Regions from separate parts of the Nitratireductor sp. PBL-C9 genome, predicted to be linked through region 3. Evidence: predicted binding sites of a transcription regulator. Region 3 holds the regulator's gene; each other region holds the start of a gene.

Region 1 (3,276 bases), on a different contig from region 3:
ATGAAGCTCAACGCTGCTGCCGAGATGATGCCCGTGAGCTGGCCGGAAGTGGGTGGCCTTCACCCCTTCGCTCCGCCGGAACACACGTTGGGTTATCGTCGCATGATCGACGATCTGGACCGCTGGCTCTCGGAAATCACCGGCTTCGACGCAGTTTCGCTGCAGCCCAATGCCGGTAGCCAGGGCGAATATGCCGGTCTCCTGGCCATCCGCCGCTATCACGCCGAGCGCGGCGAAGGTGACCGCGATATCTGCCTCATCCCCTCCTCCGCCCATGGCACCAACCCGGCGTCCGCCTCCATGGCCGGCATGCGGGTGGTGGTCGTGCGCTGCACGGAAGATGGCAATATCGATCAGGACGACCTGAAGGCGAAGGCGGAAGAGCACGCCGACAAGCTGGCGGCGCTGATGCTGACCTACCCGTCGACCCACGGCGTGTTCGAGGAAGGCGTGCGCGACATGTGCGCGGTGATCCACGAACACGGCGGCCAGGTCTATTTCGACGGCGCCAATCTCAACGCCATGGTCGGGCTTGCCCGTCCGGGCGATCTGGGAGCGGATGTCTGCCACCTGAACCTGCACAAGACCTTCTGCATTCCCCATGGCGGCGGCGGACCGGGCGTTGGCCCGATCGGCGTCAAGGCGCATCTGAAGCCGTTCGTGCCGGGGCATGTGGCGCTCGGCAGCAGCCATGCGGTGGCCGCAGCCCCCTATGGCAGCGCGTCGATCCTGCCGATCACATGGATGTATATCCGCATGATGGGCGGCGACGGCCTCAAGCGGGCGACGGAAATGGCAATCCTCAACGCCAATTACATCGCCCACAGCCTGAAGGAGCACTACCCGGTGCTCTACAAAGGCCGCAACGACCGTGTCGCGCATGAGTGCATTCTCGACACGCGGGTGTTCAAGGATCGCGCCGGCATCACCGTCGACGACATCGCCAAGCGGCTCATCGACTATGGCTTCCACGCCCCGACCATGAGCTTCCCCGTTGCGGGCACGCTGATGGTGGAGCCGACGGAGTCGGAGCCGAAGAGCGAAGTCGACCGCTTCTGCCAGGCGATGATCTCCATCGCCGAAGAAGCTGCGCGGGTGGAAAAGGGCGAATGGCCGAAGGATGACAATCCGCTCGCCAACGCGCCGCACACCGCGATGGAGCTGATGGGTGACGACTGGACGCATCCCTATAGCCGCAGCGAAGCCGCCTTCCCCGAAGGTTCGCTCGAGGCAGCGTCCAAATACTGGCCGCCCGTCTCGCGCGTCGACAATGTCGGCGGCGACCGCAATCTGGTCTGCGCCTGCCCGCCCATCGAAGCGCTGGCAAGCTGACCACGATGAAACGGATCATCTCCCCAAGCTGGGGAGATGATCGCCTCAATTGCCGCGCACCTCTTGGCGCGCGCCCCCGCTTTCTGGTAAAGCGTCGTCCACACACTCCGAACGGAACCGGAACAGGCTTCGCTTTGCCTTGCAAACCATGGCAAACTGCGGGCTGATTCGCGGACAGGAAACAACACGCTTCATGGACGACAACAACGACCTCTTCGCCGGAATGCCTGCCGCCGGGACGCCTGCCAATGTGGAACGTGCGAAAACGCCCGAGCCGGCAGCGCCTCAGCGCAAGCCCGCTGCGCGTCCCGCGCCATCTGCATCGCCCGCCCCGTCGGGCGACGGCTACAGTGCGGCCGACATTGAGGTTCTGGAAGGTCTGGAGCCCGTTCGTCGCCGTCCCGGCATGTATATTGGCGGCACCGACGACAAGGCGCTGCACCACCTGTTCGCCGAAGTCATCGACAACTCCATGGATGAGGCGGTGGCCGGCCACGCCACCTTCATCGAAGTGGAACTCGACGAGGAAGGCTATCTCTCCGTCACCGATAACGGTCGCGGCATTCCGGTCGATCCGCACCCCAAGTTCAAGGACAAGTCGGCGCTCGAAGTCATCATGACGACGCTGCATGCCGGCGGTAAGTTCGATTCCAAGGTCTACGAGACCTCCGGCGGCCTGCACGGCGTTGGCGTGTCCGTGGTCAACGCCCTGTCCGAACTCCTTCAGGTGGAGGTTGCCCGCAATCGCCAGCTCTTCCGCCAGACTTTTTCACGCGGCCTGCCGCAGGGCGGACTGGAGAAGCTCGGCGACGTGCACAACCGGCGCGGCACCAAGGTGCGCTTCAAGCCGGACGAAGAAATCTTTGGCAAGGGCGCGAAGTTCGAGCCCGCGCGGCTCTACAAGATGGCCCGCTCCAAGGCCTATCTGTTCGGCGGCGTGGAAATCCGCTGGATTTGCGCCCCTTCCCTGATCGGCGAGAAGGACGAGACGCCCGAAAAGGCGACCTTCCACTTCCCCGGCGGTCTCAAGGACTATCTGGCCGCTTCGCTCGACGGGCAGTTCCAGGTCACCAAGGAGATTTTCTCCGGCCGCAGCGAAAAGACCACCGGTCATGGCGCCGTGGAATGGGCGATCACCTGGTATGGCGGCGACGCCATGCTCAACTCCTATTGTAACACCGTGCCGACGCCCGAGGGCGGAACCCACGAAAGCGGTTTCCGCAACGCGCTCCTGCGTGGCCTGCGCGGCTATGCGGAGCTGACCGGCAACAAGCGCGCTTCCATCATCACCTCCGAAGACGTGATGATCTCGGCCGCCGGCATGCTTTCCGTGTTCGTGCGCGAACCGGAGTTCGTTGGCCAGACCAAGGACAAGCTGGCGACGGCTGCCGCCACCCGCATTGTCGAAAACGCGATCCGCGATCCGTTCGACCACTGGCTTGCAGAAAACCCGCAGGAAGCCTCCAAACTGCTTGAATGGGTTGTGGCGCGCGCCGATGAGCGCCTTCGCCGCCGTCAGGAGCGCGAGGTCAGCCGCAAGAGCGCCGTGCGCAAGCTGCGCCTGCCCGGAAAGCTCGCCGACTGCACCATGGGCGCGGCAGCGGGTGCTGAAATTTTCATCGTCGAGGGCGACTCGGCTGGCGGCTCCGCCAAGCAGGCGCGCAACCGCGCCAGTCAGGCCGTTCTGCCGCTGCGCGGCAAGATCCTCAACGTCGCCAGCGCCGGCTCCAACAAGCTCGCCGCCAACCAGCAGATTTCCGACATCACACAGGCGCTCGGCTGCGGCACGCGCTCGAAATACCGTGAAGACGATCTGCGTTACGACCGCGTCATCATCATGACGGATGCCGACGTCGACGGCGCGCACATTGCCTCGCTGCTCATCACCTTCTTCTATCAGGAGATGCCGCAGCTCATCGAGAATGGCCATCTCTACATGGCTGT
Region 2 (3,276 bases), on a different contig from region 3:
CAAGATCAAGCGCATGCAGCCCGTCGCGCGTACGCACTGTCTCATAACCGCTTGCCTCGATGAGATCGCGAAAGAGCTTCATGTTGAGCTCATTGTCTTCGACGATCATGACTTTCTTCGACATCAAACCCCGTCCCACTCAACTCCGCCGTAACAGCAGACCGCCGGTTGCCGACCGCGATGTGCGATACACCGAAATTTCAGACGCCACCCTTGCACGATTTGATTTATGAATCGGTAATGGGCGCCTGCGAATCGTAGTCTTCCAGCATAACGGCCCTGGTTTTGCGCGCAATTCACGTGTTGAAAATGCAGCAGCGGGCCAAACACCCTATATTGAGGATGAACCATGCAACGCGAGGAAGCCGAAACCATTGCCGTGTCCGCCCTGGCCTTCATTGCGGCAGACGGCGAACTTCTGCCGCGCTTCCTGTCGCTGACCGGCATCGAGGCCCACCAGATCCGCGCTGCCGCCGCCGAACCGGGTTTTCTGGCGGGTGTTCTGCAGTTCGTGCTGGCGCATGAGCCGACAGTGCTGCGCTTTTGCGAAGAAAGCGGCATCGCGCCCGAGCGGGTTGCGCGCGCGCCAGCCGCCCTGCCCCATGGCAACACATCTTACGACATTCAGCCCTGACACGATTTGGACGGCACAAACATGACGATCGATCCGGAAACCTCCCGGCAAATTGACGAATTATCGCTCGGCAGCGATCCCCTGCTGGTGCTCGATGTGGACGACGTGATCCTGGAATTCATCCGGCCGTTTCCGGAATATCTGCGCACGCGCGGCTTCGAGCTGAAGCTCGAAAGCTTTGGCCTCAACGGGAACGTCACCGACCTCGCCTCCGGAGACCGCGTGAGCAATGAAACCGTGGCGCAGCTCGTCGATGCGTTTTTCGAGGTCCAGCATGACTGGCAGGCGCTGGCCGAAGACGCCTCCGAAACCATTGCACGGCTTTCGAAAGCAAGCCAGGTGGTGCTCCTGACCGCCATGCCCCACCGCTACCGGCAGACGCGCCGCACCCTGCTCGACCAACTGGAAATGCACTATCCGCTGCTCACGACCGAGCGCGCCAAGGGCCCGGCAATCCAGCGCCTGCGCGGCGAGCATCAGCGTCCCGTCGCCTTCGTCGACGACATGTATTACAACCTCGTCTCGGTGCGCGACACGGTGGAGGACGCGCATCTCTTCCACCTGATGGCCGACAATTCCGTGCGCACGCTGATGCCGCCGATCCCCGAGGGCGTAACGGCTGTGGAACACTGGAAAGAGGCCGGCGAGAAAATCGCCCGCTCACTGCAGATCTAAAGCGATTCCAGCAAAAGTGGAAACCGATTTCCCGGCCAAAATTGCGCAAAATCAATGAGATAGCGCATTACCGGCGAACCTTTTCTCGTCAGCAACGCTCTGAACAGTCACACCGCACCTGCCGGGCCTGGCAAAGACAACGCCGCGCCCGGCCAGAACCACAGCGCATCCCGGCATCACACAGTCAAAGCGTAAACCGCATCAGCGGCCGCCCCGCCTTGCGCTCTGCGACCGTCTGGAACCCGGCCTTTTCAAAGACCCGCGTCGAGCCCACGAACAGGCCGATGGAACGCTTGTCGTTCGACCGGGTGATCGGACAGGCTTCCAGCAGGCGCGCGCCGTTTTGCCGGGCAAAATCGATCCCGCCGGCAACAAGCACGTGAGACAGGCCCTTTCGGCGCGCCGAGCTTCGCAGGAAGAAGCACGAGATCGCCCAGATATCCACCTCACGCTCCTCGCCCTCTCCCAGCGGCGCAGAGACACGCCCCTTGTTGTTCCATTCGGAAATGTCGGCGCGCGGCCCGATCTGCATCCAGCCATCCGCCTTTGCGCCATCCATGAGCAAGATCCCCGGAGGCGGGCCGGCTGCAATTCGCGCCTTGATGTGATCCCTGTTGCTCTCGCGGTCGTTTTGTCGCCGCACCGCCGGTGGCAAACGAAAATGCGTGCACCAGCAACCGTAACAGGCGCCCTGCCTGCCAAACAGATCCTCGAATGCCGGCCACAAATCCGGCGTCAGGGGCGCAATCCGATAGTCCACCCTGACCTGTTGCAACCCGGCTTCTGGCAACCCGCCTGCTCCAGACCGCAGCTTGTGCCATGGCGGTGTTTCAAGTAAGATGCATGTTCACTTTATGTTCACATGATCAATCATGCCTGTCAACGCCCTCACGCATGGCATTTGCCGCGATTGCCTGACCCCGGCGAACACCGCATCGCGGCGTTGCCGGTCATGCGGGAGCCCGCGCATGCTCGCCCATGCCGAGCTTGACCGCCTGTCTCTCGCCCATGTCGACTGCGATGCCTTCTACGCCTCGGTCGAGAAGCGGGACAATCCGGCCCTGCGCGACAGGCCGGTCATCATTGGTGGGGGCAAACGCGGTGTCGTCTCCACCGCCTGCTACATCGCCCGCATCCACGGCGTTCGCTCTGCCATGCCCATGTTCAAGGCGCTCGAAGCATGCCCCGAGGCCGTCGTGGTCAAGCCGGACATGGAGAAATATTCAAGGGTCGGCCGTCAGGTGCGCTCAATGATGGAGGCGCTCACCCCCATGGTCGAGCCGCTGTCCATCGACGAAGCCTTTCTCGATCTCGCCGGCACGGAGAAACTGCATGGTGCGCCCGCCGCCCTGGTGCTCGCCCGCTTCGCACGGCAGGTGGAAGAGGAAGTCGGCATCACCGTTTCGGTCGGCCTCTCCTACTGCAAATTCTTGGCCAAGGTGGCTTCAGACCTGGACAAGCCGCGCGGCTTTTCCGTGATCGGTCAGGAAGAGGCCGTCAGCTTTCTTCAGAGACAGCCCGTCACGCTCATCTGGGGCGTCGGCAAGGCCTTTGCCGCCACGCTCGGCAAGGATGGCATCCGCACCATCGGCCAGCTTCAGACCATGGAGCGCAACGAGCTGATGCGGCGTTACGGCACGATGGGCGACCGGCTCTATCACCTTTCGCGCGGCATGGACGAACGCGGCGTGAAACCGCGCAGTGAAGCAAAAAGCGTTTCGTCTGAAACCACGTTCAACACGGATCTGTCCCGGATGGAGGATCTGGTGCCGGTGCTGCGCGCGCTTTCCGAGCGGGTTTCCGCCCGGCTTAAGGAGGCCGACATTGCCGGTCGAACCGTCGTTCTGAAACTCAAGACCGCCGAGTTCCGGCTGCGCACACGCAACCGGCAGCTGGGAGACCCGACACGGCTCGCCGACCGCATCTTTCACACGGGGCTGGAACTCCTGAAACGGGAGGTGGATGGC
Region 3 (3,276 bases):
GATAGCGCGCCGGAAGCACGCGCGGCTCGCTGGAGGAGCCGTCATAGGTGTCCTGAAAATCGACCGTGTCCTTGTCGATGTCTTCCAGAAGCTCATGCGCGCCCTTGGTGAGACGCGACTCGGTGTAACGCATTGCCGCCGGCGGATCGCCGTCGATGGAGCCGAAATTGCCCTGCCCGTCGACCAGCGGCAGGCGCATGGACCAGTTCTGCGCCATACGCACCAAGGCGTCGTAGATGGCGGCATCGCCGTGCGGGTGGTATTTACCCATCACGTCGGCAACGGGGCGGGCCGATTTCACATATTTGCGGTTCCAGTGGTAACCGCTCTCATGGGATGCATAGAGAATGCGCCGATGCACCGGCTTCAGACCATCGCGTGCATCCGGCAGGGCGCGGCTCACGATCACGCTCATCGCATAATCGAGATAAGAGCGCTGCATCTCCTCGACAATGGAAATCGGCTCGATTTCGTCGGGCTCGCCCGATCCGTTCGGCGTCGTCTGGTCAGTCAAAACGTGTCACATTCTTAATGAGGAATCACATACTCTTTATATATGAGCCGTCAGCGATTCTCCAATTGAGCATCCGTTTTTGATGACGGAAATCCAACGCAATTTCAGGCGCATACGAACCTCCTGGGGATGAGCGCCTTGACAAATTGCCGCAGGAAGCGAGCCTGCGTGAAGAATGAGGGCTTTTCCCTCGCATCCAAGCTGGGCTAGAGAGGCCGCAAGGAGAACCCGATGCCTGGTTACGATACCGTTTTCAACGCCTTCGTCACATTGCTGGTAACCGTCGATCCGCCAGGGCTTGCGCCGCTCTTTCTGGCGCTGACAGCGGGCATGAACCGCTCGGAGCGCAATCAGGTGGCCGTGCGCGCAGCCATCATCGGATTCGCCGTTCTGGCCCTGTTCGGCGTCGCTGGCAGCGCCATTCTGGCCGTGTTCGGCATCACGCTTCCCGCCTTCCGTGTGGCAGGCGGCCTGCTTCTGTTCTTCATCGCCTTCGAGATGATCTTCGAGCGCCGCCAGGAGCGCCACGAAAAGAGTGCCGAGCGCGCGATCACGCGCGACATGATCCGCAACATCGCCGCCTTCCCGCTGGCCATTCCGCTGATCGCGGGTCCCGGCGCCATCTCGGCCACCGTGCTTCTTTCGGGCGAGTTCAATTCGATTCTTGGCACCATCGCGCTGCTCGGCATCCTGCTTGGAACGATCCTCCTCACCTATGCCGTTTTCACGCTGGCGGAGCGCGTGGACCGCTTTCTGGGCGAAACGGGACGCTCCATCCTGACGCGCCTCCTGGGCGTCATTCTGGCAGCCCTCGCGGTCCAGTTCGTGGCAGACGGAGCCAAGGCGCTTTTCGCTGCGCCATAGGCGCTGCAACCGGACGGTTGCGGAACACAACTGGAACATATAGAGTATGTTCTGGTTTTGTTTTTAACTGATTCTCGGTGGCGCCCATGCTGACCCGCAAGCAGCACGAACTTCTTCTGTTCATCCATGAACGACTGAAGGAGACCGGAATCCCGCCCTCCTTCGATGAAATGAAGGAGGCGCTCGACCTCGCCTCCAAGTCCGGCATTCACCGGCTGATCACGGCTCTGGAGGAGCGCGGCTTCATTCGCCGGCTCCCGAACAGGGCGCGTGCGCTGGAGGTTCTGCGGCTTCCCGATTCCATCGCGCCGGGCCTCAATTCCGCCGCGCGCGGCTTTTCGCCAAGCGTCATCGAGGGCAGCCTCGGCAAGACGCCCGCGCCAGCGGCCTCCAAGCCTGCCGCCAGCAATGATGACGCGCTTTCCGGCGTCGTTTCCGTGCCTGTGATGGGCCGCATCGCTGCCGGTGTCCCCATCGACGCCATTCAGCACCAGACCCATTCCATCGCGGTTCCGCCGGACATGCTTACCGGTGGCGATCACTACGCGCTTGAGGTCAAGGGCGACTCGATGATCGATGCGGGCATTTTCGATGGCGACACGGTGATCATCCGCGAGACGCAGACCGCCAATCCCGGCGAGATCGTCGTGGCGCTGGTGGATCAGGAAGAGGCAACGCTGAAGCGCTTCCGCCGCAAGGGCGCATCGATTGCCCTTGAAGCCGCCAATCCGGCTTACGAAACCCGTATCTTCGGCCCCGACCGCGTCAAGGTGCAGGGTCGCCTCGTCGGCCTGATGCGCCGCTACTGAGTTTAAGACTATCCGGGGCGGCTTCAGGCATGCCCCGGCTCCGATGCCATCCGGCATCCAGAATGCGCGCTCTTTTCAAGCTCCGCGTCGGTTCAGCCAACATCGTCCGGGAAGAGCGCCTGGAAGACATGCGGAAGCATCTCGGGGAGGTCTTCCGCAATCAGGCCCCGGCCAAACATCCCGCCAGCCTCTGCATGCAGCCACACGCCGGCCGATGCCGCTTCGAAGACCGGCATGCCCTGCGCCAGAAGGCTGGCCACAATCCCGCACAGAACATCGCCAGAGCCCGCCGTCGCCAGGAAACGCGATCCGTTGGTGTTGATCGCGGCGCGCCCGTCCGGGCAGGCGACGACCGTGTCCGCCCCCTTCAGGATGATCACCGCTCCTGAGCGCTCTGCCGCTGCGCGCGCACGCTCCACCTTGGACATGGAAGCGTCAGCCGCGAGATCGCCGAAGAGGCGCGCGAATTCACCGTCATGCGGCGTCAGCACGGTCGCTAAGGCGGAGCTTCTCACGGCCTCGAAGAGCGTATCGGGCGCATCGGCAAAGGCGGTGATGGCGTCGGCATCCAGCACCAGCCCTTTCAGCCCTTCATCGCGCTCCAGAAAACCCAGCGCGAAGCTGCGCGTGCGCTCGCCTGTGCCGGCTGCCGGGCCGAGAACAGCGGCTGTCGGTTTTCGCTCATCGAGGAAGGCGATGAGTTCATCCACTGCCTCCGCCTTGCGCAGCATGATTGAGGTCAGGTGCATCGCGTTCACCGACAGGGCGTTTGCAGGCGAAAGCACCGTCACGGCCCCTGCCCCGGCGCGCGCCGCGCCACGCGCGGCAAGCCGCGCAGCACCAGTGGATGCGCCACCGCCCGAAACAACCGCCACATGACCACGCACATATTTGTGCGCATCGATCTCCACCGCCGGCACGGCGTCGCGCCAGAGCGCCGGACCATTCTCCCAGAGGGCGATATCCATTGATGCAAGCGCCGTCTCGGCAATGCCGATATCGGCCACGACCAGCTCGCCACACAGGCGTCGACCGGGCATGAGCAGATGCCCCGGCTTTTTGCGGAAAAACGTGACGGTCAGGTCCGCA

What was found. The regulator LexA, encoded in region 3, represses DNA repair genes until DNA is damaged. The targets are predictions, from matches to a motif close to TGTTCNNNNTGTGTTCNG.
Region 1: a site for LexA is predicted at 1,440-1,457, ahead of parE (DNA topoisomerase IV subunit B). Genes of this name have one in related genera too.
Region 2: a site for LexA is predicted at 2,154-2,171, ahead of ACRTG1_RS12665 (DNA polymerase IV). Genes of this name have one in related genera too.

Annotation. Positions count from the first base shown of each region.
Region 1 is NZ_JBPAXW010000005.1:215,036-218,311, forward strand. Features, by position in the region: gene gcvP (aminomethyl-transferring glycine dehydrogenase) at 1-1,332, shown strand, start outside; gene parE (DNA topoisomerase IV subunit B) at 1,526-3,276, shown strand, end outside.
Region 2 is NZ_JBPAXW010000005.1:196,328-199,603, forward strand. Features, by position in the region: gene ACRTG1_RS12645 (response regulator) at 1-124, opposite strand, end outside; gene ACRTG1_RS12650 (DUF3572 domain-containing protein) at 350-634, shown strand; gene ACRTG1_RS12655 (hypothetical protein) at 656-1,309, shown strand; gene ACRTG1_RS12660 (GNAT family N-acetyltransferase) at 1,494-2,069, opposite strand; gene ACRTG1_RS12665 (DNA polymerase IV) at 2,182-3,276, shown strand, end outside.
Region 3 is NZ_JBPAXW010000012.1:6,293-9,568, reverse strand. Features, by position in the region: gene gyrA (DNA gyrase subunit A) at 1-514, opposite strand, end outside; gene ACRTG1_RS22040 (MarC family protein) at 746-1,378, shown strand; gene lexA (transcriptional repressor LexA) at 1,465-2,187, shown strand; gene ACRTG1_RS22030 (NAD(P)H-hydrate dehydratase) at 2,280-3,276, opposite strand, start outside.